DNA from 3 places in the Hydrogenophaga sp. BPS33 genome. Region 1 is predicted to be linked to each of the others. Evidence: predicted binding sites of a transcription regulator. Region 1 holds the regulator's gene; each other region holds the start of a gene.

What was found. The regulator FNR, encoded in region 1, switches genes on or off when oxygen is low (the NO sensors DNR and NnrR bind a similar motif). The targets are predictions, from matches to a motif close to TTGATNNNNATCAA.
Region 2: the regulator FNR is predicted to act here: its motif matches at 1,260-1,273, upstream of F9K07_RS14875 (type IV pili methyl-accepting chemotaxis transducer N-terminal domain-containing protein).
Region 3: the regulator FNR is predicted to act here: its motif matches at 1,123-1,136, upstream of F9K07_RS04035 (universal stress protein).

What each region holds. Positions count from the first base shown of each region.
Region 1 covers NZ_CP044549.1:3,594,793-3,597,054, reverse strand. The annotation lists gene F9K07_RS16735 (nitrogen fixation protein FixH) at 1-260, shown strand, start outside; gene F9K07_RS16730 (hypothetical protein) at 262-483, shown strand; gene fnr (fumarate/nitrate reduction transcriptional regulator Fnr) at 568-1,287, opposite strand; gene hemN (oxygen-independent coproporphyrinogen III oxidase) at 1,408-2,262, shown strand, end outside.
Region 2 covers NZ_CP044549.1:3,232,176-3,234,437, forward strand. The annotation lists gene F9K07_RS14870 (tripartite tricarboxylate transporter permease) at 1-1,109, shown strand, start outside; gene F9K07_RS14875 (type IV pili methyl-accepting chemotaxis transducer N-terminal domain-containing protein) at 1,385-2,262, shown strand, end outside.
Region 3 covers NZ_CP044549.1:830,547-832,808, forward strand. The annotation lists gene F9K07_RS04020 (YbaK/EbsC family protein) at 1-102, shown strand, start outside; gene F9K07_RS31705 (DUF1289 domain-containing protein) at 99-323, shown strand; gene F9K07_RS04030 (2-hydroxychromene-2-carboxylate isomerase) at 342-1,010, shown strand; gene F9K07_RS04035 (universal stress protein) at 1,222-1,659, shown strand; gene uvrA (excinuclease ABC subunit UvrA) at 1,778-2,262, shown strand, end outside.

The DNA of each region.
Region 1 (2,262 bases):
CGAGCGTGGCTTGGTGGCGCGTGCCGCAAATGTGGCTGGTGGTAGGTGGCCCGCTGATCGTGGTGCTGGCCAGTCTCGTCATGGTCTACATTGCCGTGACCCATGCCGACCCGGTGCTCGACAAAACCGCTTTCGAGCGCGACCGCGCGGCGGCTTCCGTGCTGCAAGGCCAGGCGCGTGACGAAGCCCTGATCCAGCTGCAGCCCGCCCACCAGGCGCGCAACCACGCGGCCTCGCCCGTCGTGCCGCAGGAGCGATGAAATGAACGTGCGCCAATGGATGGGCATCGCCTGGCCCACCTTCCTCACTGCCGCATTGCTGGAGATGCTGGTGTTCGCGATGGTCGACCCGGGCGACCTGCACTGGCTCGGCGGCCAGCCGCTCGAAGGCTCGCGCCAGATGGTCTACACCGTGGCGTTCTTCGTGTTCTGGGCGGTGACGGCGCTCTCGGGCGCGCTCAGCGTGTGGCTGGCGCGAGACTGAAATGGAGAAGGGACGCGATCCGCCGCCGGGCCGCCCCAAGGCGGATCAGCCCCCTTGGGGGGGGCAGCGACCCGCGAAGCGACATCATCCACAGGGCTGCGGGTTCACGATGCGGCGCAGGCCGTCCGTGTCCTTGATGCGCACGTAGCGCTGCTTGACGTCAATGATGCCGTCGTCGACGAACTTCGAGAACGTTCGACTGACCGTCTCCAGCTTCATGCCCAGGTAGCTGCCGATCTCCTCGCGCGTCATGCGCAGCACCAGCTCCGACTGCGAGAACCCCCGCGCGTGCAGCCGTTGCACCAGGTTCAGCAGGAATGCCGCCAGCCGCTCTTCTGCGCGCATGCTGCCCAGCAGCAGCATCACGCCGTGGTCGCGCACGATCTCGCGGCTCATGATCTTGTGCACGTGGTGCTGCAGCGTGGTGAATTCGCGTGAAAGCTCTTCCACCTGGTCGAACGGCATGATGCAGACCTCGGCATCCTCCAGCGCCACCGCGTTGCACGAGTGGTGGTCGTTCACGATGCCGTCCAAGCCGATGATCTCGCCCGTCATCTGGAAGCCGGTCACCTGGTCGCGGCCATCGGCGGTGGTGACGCATGTCTTGAAAAACCCTGAACGCACCGCGTAGAGCGACGTGAACTTGTCGCCCACGTTGAAGAGCGCGGCGCCGCGCGGGATGCGGCGGCGCTTGGAGACGATGGCGTCGAGCTTGTCCATTTCCCCCGGGTTGAGTCCCATGGGCAGGCACAGCTCCCGCAGGTTGCAACTCGAGCAGGCGACTTTGATGCTTTGGGCGTCCATAGGGCGAAGCATACCCCCGTAAGCATTGGGGGCGAAATGCGATCTGGGCACTTGTTGACCGAGATCAAGGGGCGGCAGCCCAGTCTGCCGCACAGTGAGGGCCTTGATGGAGATTTCATTTTGAGCCACGCCATTTCCGAGGAGCTGTTGCGCCGGTTCGACGTTCCCGGCCCGCGCTACACCTCGTACCCCACCGCCGACCGGTTTGTCGAGGCGTTCACCGAGAGCGACTACGTCCAGGCGCTGGAGCAGCGCCGGGCCGGTTCGATGGCGCTGCCGCTGTCGCTCTACGTGCACATTCCGTTTTGCGAGTCGGTCTGCTACTACTGCGCCTGCAACAAGGTCATCACCAAACACCATTCGCGCGCGACCGAGTACCTGCGCTACCTGGCGCGTGAAGTGGAGCTGCAGGTGGCGCACATCGGCAAAGGCCAGAACGTCTCGCAACTTCACCTGGGCGGAGGCACCCCCACCTTCCTGTCAGACGCCGAACTCGGCGACCTCATGACCATGCTGCGGCGTCACTTCACGCTGGTGCCGGGCGGCGAGTACTCGGTGGAGGTGGACCCGCGCACGGTCACGGAAGAACGTCTCGAGACCCTGGCGCGCCTGGGCTTCAACCGCCTGAGCTTTGGCGTGCAGGACTTCGACCCGGCCGTGCAGAAAGCTGTGCACCGGGTGCAGCCGGCCGAGCAGGTGTTCGCGCTGGTGGCGGCCGCGCGGCGCATCGGCTTCGAGTCGGTGAACGTGGACCTGATCTACGGCCTGCCGCTGCAAACGCCGGAGTCCTTCGCGCGCACGCTGGCGCAGGTGAACACGCTGCGGCCCGACCGCATCGCGCTCTACGGGTATGCCCACTTGCCCGCGCGCTTCAAGCCGCAGCGGCGCATTTCCGCCGTGGAGCTGCCCAGCCCGAGCGACAAGCTCGGCATGCTGGCCCTCTCGCTCGACGCGCTGATGGACGCGGGCTACGTC
Region 2 (2,262 bases), 360 kb from region 1:
TTACCGAAGTTGCCCTGAGCTTTGGTCCTGCCGAGTACTTCTCGCTCATGATCGTCGGCTTGATCGGCTCGGTGGTGCTGGCTTCGGGATCGCTCGTCAAGGCATTGGCCATGATCGTGCTCGGCTTGCTGCTGGGCCTGGTGGGCACCGACGTGAACTCGGGTGTCGCCCGCTTCAGCTTCGACATTCCGGAACTCACCGACGGCATCAGCTTCACCGTGATCGCCATGGGCGTGTTCGGCTACGGGGAAATCATTTCCAACCTGTCCACGCCCGAAGGCGAGCGCAGCGTGTTCACCGACAAGGTGCAAGGCTTGATGCCCACGAAGGAAGACTTCAAGAACATGGTGCCTGCTGTGCTCCGTGGTACGGCCTTGGGCTCTTGCCTGGGCATTCTGCCTGGCGGTGGTGCGTTGCTGTCTGCTTTCGCCGCGTACACGATCGAGAAGAAGGTCAAGATGAAGCCGGGCGAAATTCCGTTCGGCCAAGGCAATATCCGTGGTGTGGCCGGTCCTGAGTCTGCCAACAACGCCGGTGCGCAAGCGTCCTTCATTCCGCTGCTGACACTGGGTATTCCGCCCAACGCCGTGATGGCTCTGATGGTGGGTGCGATGACGATCCACAACATCCAGCCGGGCCCGCAGGTCATGACCAGCAACCCCGAGTTGTTCTGGGGCCTGATTGCCTCCATGTGGATCGGCAACGCCATGCTGATCATCCTGAACCTGCCGCTGATCGGCATATGGATCAAGCTGCTGGCCGTGCCTTACCGCTGGTTGTTCCCGGCCATCGTGTTGTTCTGTGCGATCGGGGTGTACTCGACCAACAACAACAACTTCGACATCTGGATGGTCGCCATCTTCGGTGTGATCGGCTACATCTTCATCAAGCTCGGCTGTGAACCCGCGCCCCTGCTGCTGGGTTTCATTCTGGGCCCCATGATGGAGGAATATCTGCGGCGCGCGTTGCTGATTTCTCGCGGCGACTGGAGCGTCTTCGTAACCCGTCCCATTTCCGCCTCATTGCTGGGTGTGGCTGCACTGATGTTGGTCATCGTGCTGCTGCCATCGATCAAGAAGAAACGCGAAGAAGCTTTCGTCGAAGAGTGATGCTTGGCCGCCGGGTGCGAACCACCCGGTAGGAGAGGTCCGATAAGCCCGAACCGTTGCAAGATGGTTTGGGCTTTTTTGCGTTTCATGCGCTCGTTCGAGGAGGTCGCCTGGTATCCAAACGCGTTTCTGCCCAGCCAAGGTGCGGAATTGACGCAGGTCAAGGAAGGACGGGGAAGGGGCCACCAGGGCCGATAGCTGGCGGCAACGCGATCGATTACCCTCGCGCCATGGGCGCAAGGTATTCACTGTCGACAAAGCTGATGTGCATTGGCGTGGGACTTCTTCTCGTTGCTCTCACCTCCATCAGCCTGACGCTTTGGATCACTCGGCAACTCGAAGGCGGCGCTGCCGCGGTCAACGAGGCCGGGCGCATGCGCATGCAGACCTGGCGAATCGCCAGCGTGGCGCAGGCCGGGCGCTCCCCGCCCGAGCTGGCGGCCCTGGTGCAGCAGTTTGACCAGAACCTGGATCTGCTGCGCCGAGGGGACGCCAGCCGTCCGCTGTTCGTGCCTTGGGACGATGCGGTCGGCCAGGCGTTCGCCACCGTGGAAACGCTGTGGCAGAACCAGCGCCCGCTGTGGTTGCAGGACCGCCCGCCCGAGCCAGCGCAGGCGCTGGCAGCGGCCGGCGCGCTCGTCGAAGCCATCGACGGCCTGGTGCTGGCGATCGAGAAGCAGCTCTCGGGCTTCACCGCCATCCTCAACCTGATCCAGTTCCTCATGATGGCCTTGGCCATCGCCGGCGCAGTGGTGATGCTCTACACCGGGTACATGTATGTCATCCACCCGCTGGCGCACTTGCGCGAGAGCCTGCGTCGGCTGGAGTCGGGTGACTTCAAGGTGCGCGCAGGGGTCGAGACGCTCGACGAGTTCGGCCAGGTGGCAGCAGGCTTCAACCGCATGGCCTCCGCGCTGCAGTCGATGTATGCGGGGCTGGAGAGCCAGGTCGAAACCAAGACGCAACGCATTGAGGCGCAGCGCGCGCGGCTGGAGACGCTTTACGAGGTCAGTGCATTCATGGCGCAGGCCGGCAGCATCGAGGAGCTTTCGCGCGGTTTTTCCCAGCGCGTGCGCGCGGTGGTGAAGGCCGATGCGGCGGCGGTGCGCTGGAGCGATGAGGCCAGCCAGCGGTACCTGCTGCTGGCCTCCGA
Region 3 (2,262 bases), 2.8 Mb from region 1:
GCCGGGCACCCGCATGCGGTGTTTCGGCTGAGTCCTGCGCAGTTGCAGGCGCTCAGCGGCGCGCCGGTGCACGACGTCACCACCGAAGCGGCCGCGCCGTGAGCCTGGAGCCCACGGTCATCACCCTGCGGGCCGCGCGCCAGCGGGCGGGCTTGGCGCCAGGCGTGCCGTCGCCCTGCATTTCGATCTGCAAGATGAACGCCGCCACCGGCTGGTGCGACGGCTGCTGGCGCTCCATCGACGAGATCGTGGCCTGGGGACGCGCGAGCGACGCACAAAAACTGGCGATCTGGGAACAGATCGAAGCGCGCCAGCGGCGCTGAACCTCTCGCGGATACGCCATGCAAGACATCGCCTTCTACTACGACCCGATCTCGCCTTTTGCGCACCTGGCGTTCGAGCGCCTGCCCGAAGCGCTCATGGGACACAGCGTGCAGGTGCGCTACAAGCCGATTCTGTTTGCCGCGCTGCTCAAGGCCCACGGCCAGCTCGGCCCGGCCGAGATCCCCGCCAAGCGCGACTGGACCTACCGCCACGTCAGCTGGTTGGGCCACCACCACGGCGTGGCGCTCGACCTGCCGGCCGCGCATCCCTTCAACCCCTTGCCGCTGCTGCGCCTGGGCCTGGGCTGTGCCACCGACGACGCGCCGGGCGATACCAACCGCTACGTCACCGAGCAACTGCTGCGCCACGTGTGGCGGGGCGGGCTCGACGCGAGCGACCCGGCGCGGCTGGCGGCGCTGCAGGCGCTGCTGCAGGACCACATGGCCCAGCGCGGCAAGCCCTGGCACGCGCCCGAGAGCGATGTGGTGAAGCAGCGCCTGCGCAGCAACACCGACGAAGCCCTGGCACTCGGTCTGTTTGGCGTACCCGCGATGGTATGGGCGGGCCGCGTGTTCTGGGGCTTCGATGCGCTGCCCATGCTGCGCGCCGCCCTGGACGGCGACGCTTGGTTCGACACCCAATGGGCCGCCGCCGCTCAGCGGCCCGAGGGCGTGCGCCGTTCCTGAGGATGCCGGCCCCAGCCTGCATCAGGCAGGGACGGGTGGGCAAGCGCGCGGAATTGAAGTACCGTGCGATGGACGCGCGGGTCTCGATGGCCGCGCGCGGCGCGCCCTGTCATTGATCTGTCTCAATCCGGCAGCACGGCAGGACTTCCACGATGAACCCACGCGGCACCCTTGTGACGCTGCGGTTCGAACCCACCACAGGAGATCCACCATGTTCAAGAAAATTCTCGTGCCCACCGACGGTTCCGACGTGGCCGACAAGGCCACCGAGACCGCGGTGCAACTGGCCCGCAGCCTGAACGCGCAGATCGTTGGCGTGAACGTGATCGATCCGTTTCCCTACATCGGTATTGGCGATGCGTCGGCCGTCGGCCTGCAGGCCTACCTGACCGAAGCGAAGGCCGCGGCCGGGCAGGCGCTGGACACCTTGCGCAAGGCCTGCGAAGCCGCCGGCGTGCCCTGCGTGGGCGACACGATCGAACGCAACGTGGTGTACGAGGGCATCATCGAAACCGCCGAGGCCGAGCACTGCGACCTGATCGTCATGGGCTCGCATGGGCGTCGGGGCGTCAAGGCGCTCATTCTGGGCAGCGTGGCGCAAAAAGTCCTGACGCATTCGAAGACACCCGTGCTCATCGTCAAGACGTAACACACGGTATCCGCGCACCGCAGCACGCTGTGCAGGGGAAATGGGGGATATGGCGTGCGCGTCTGCGCGAGCGTTCGCCCCTCCGTAGAATCTTTGCTCCTTCTTCTGGAGCCCCTGCATGTCCGATGCTTTCCTGCCTGCCGATCTGCCTGCGGGCGCGCCCCCTGCCGCATCCCCCGACGAGGGGCGCGAGCCGCCCGCGGAGGGTGGCACGGGGCTGATCCGCATCCGGGGGGCGCGCCAGCACAACCTCAAGAACCTCGATCTCGACATCCGCACCGGTGAACTCACCGTGGTCACCGGCCCCAGCGGTTCGGGCAAGTCCAGCCTGGTGTTCGACACCCTGTTCGCCGAGGGCCAGCGCCGCTACGTGGAGACCTTCAGCGCCTACGCGCGGCAGTTCCTCGACCGCATGGACAAGCCGGCGGTGGACAAGGTGGAAGGCGTGCCACCCGCGATCGCGATCGACCAGACCAACCCGGTGCGCTCCTCGCGCTCCACCGTGGGCACCATGACGGAGCTCAACGACCACTTGAAGCTGTGGTTCGCGCGCGGCGCCGATCTGTTCGACCGCGACACCGCGCTGCCGGTGCGCCACGATTC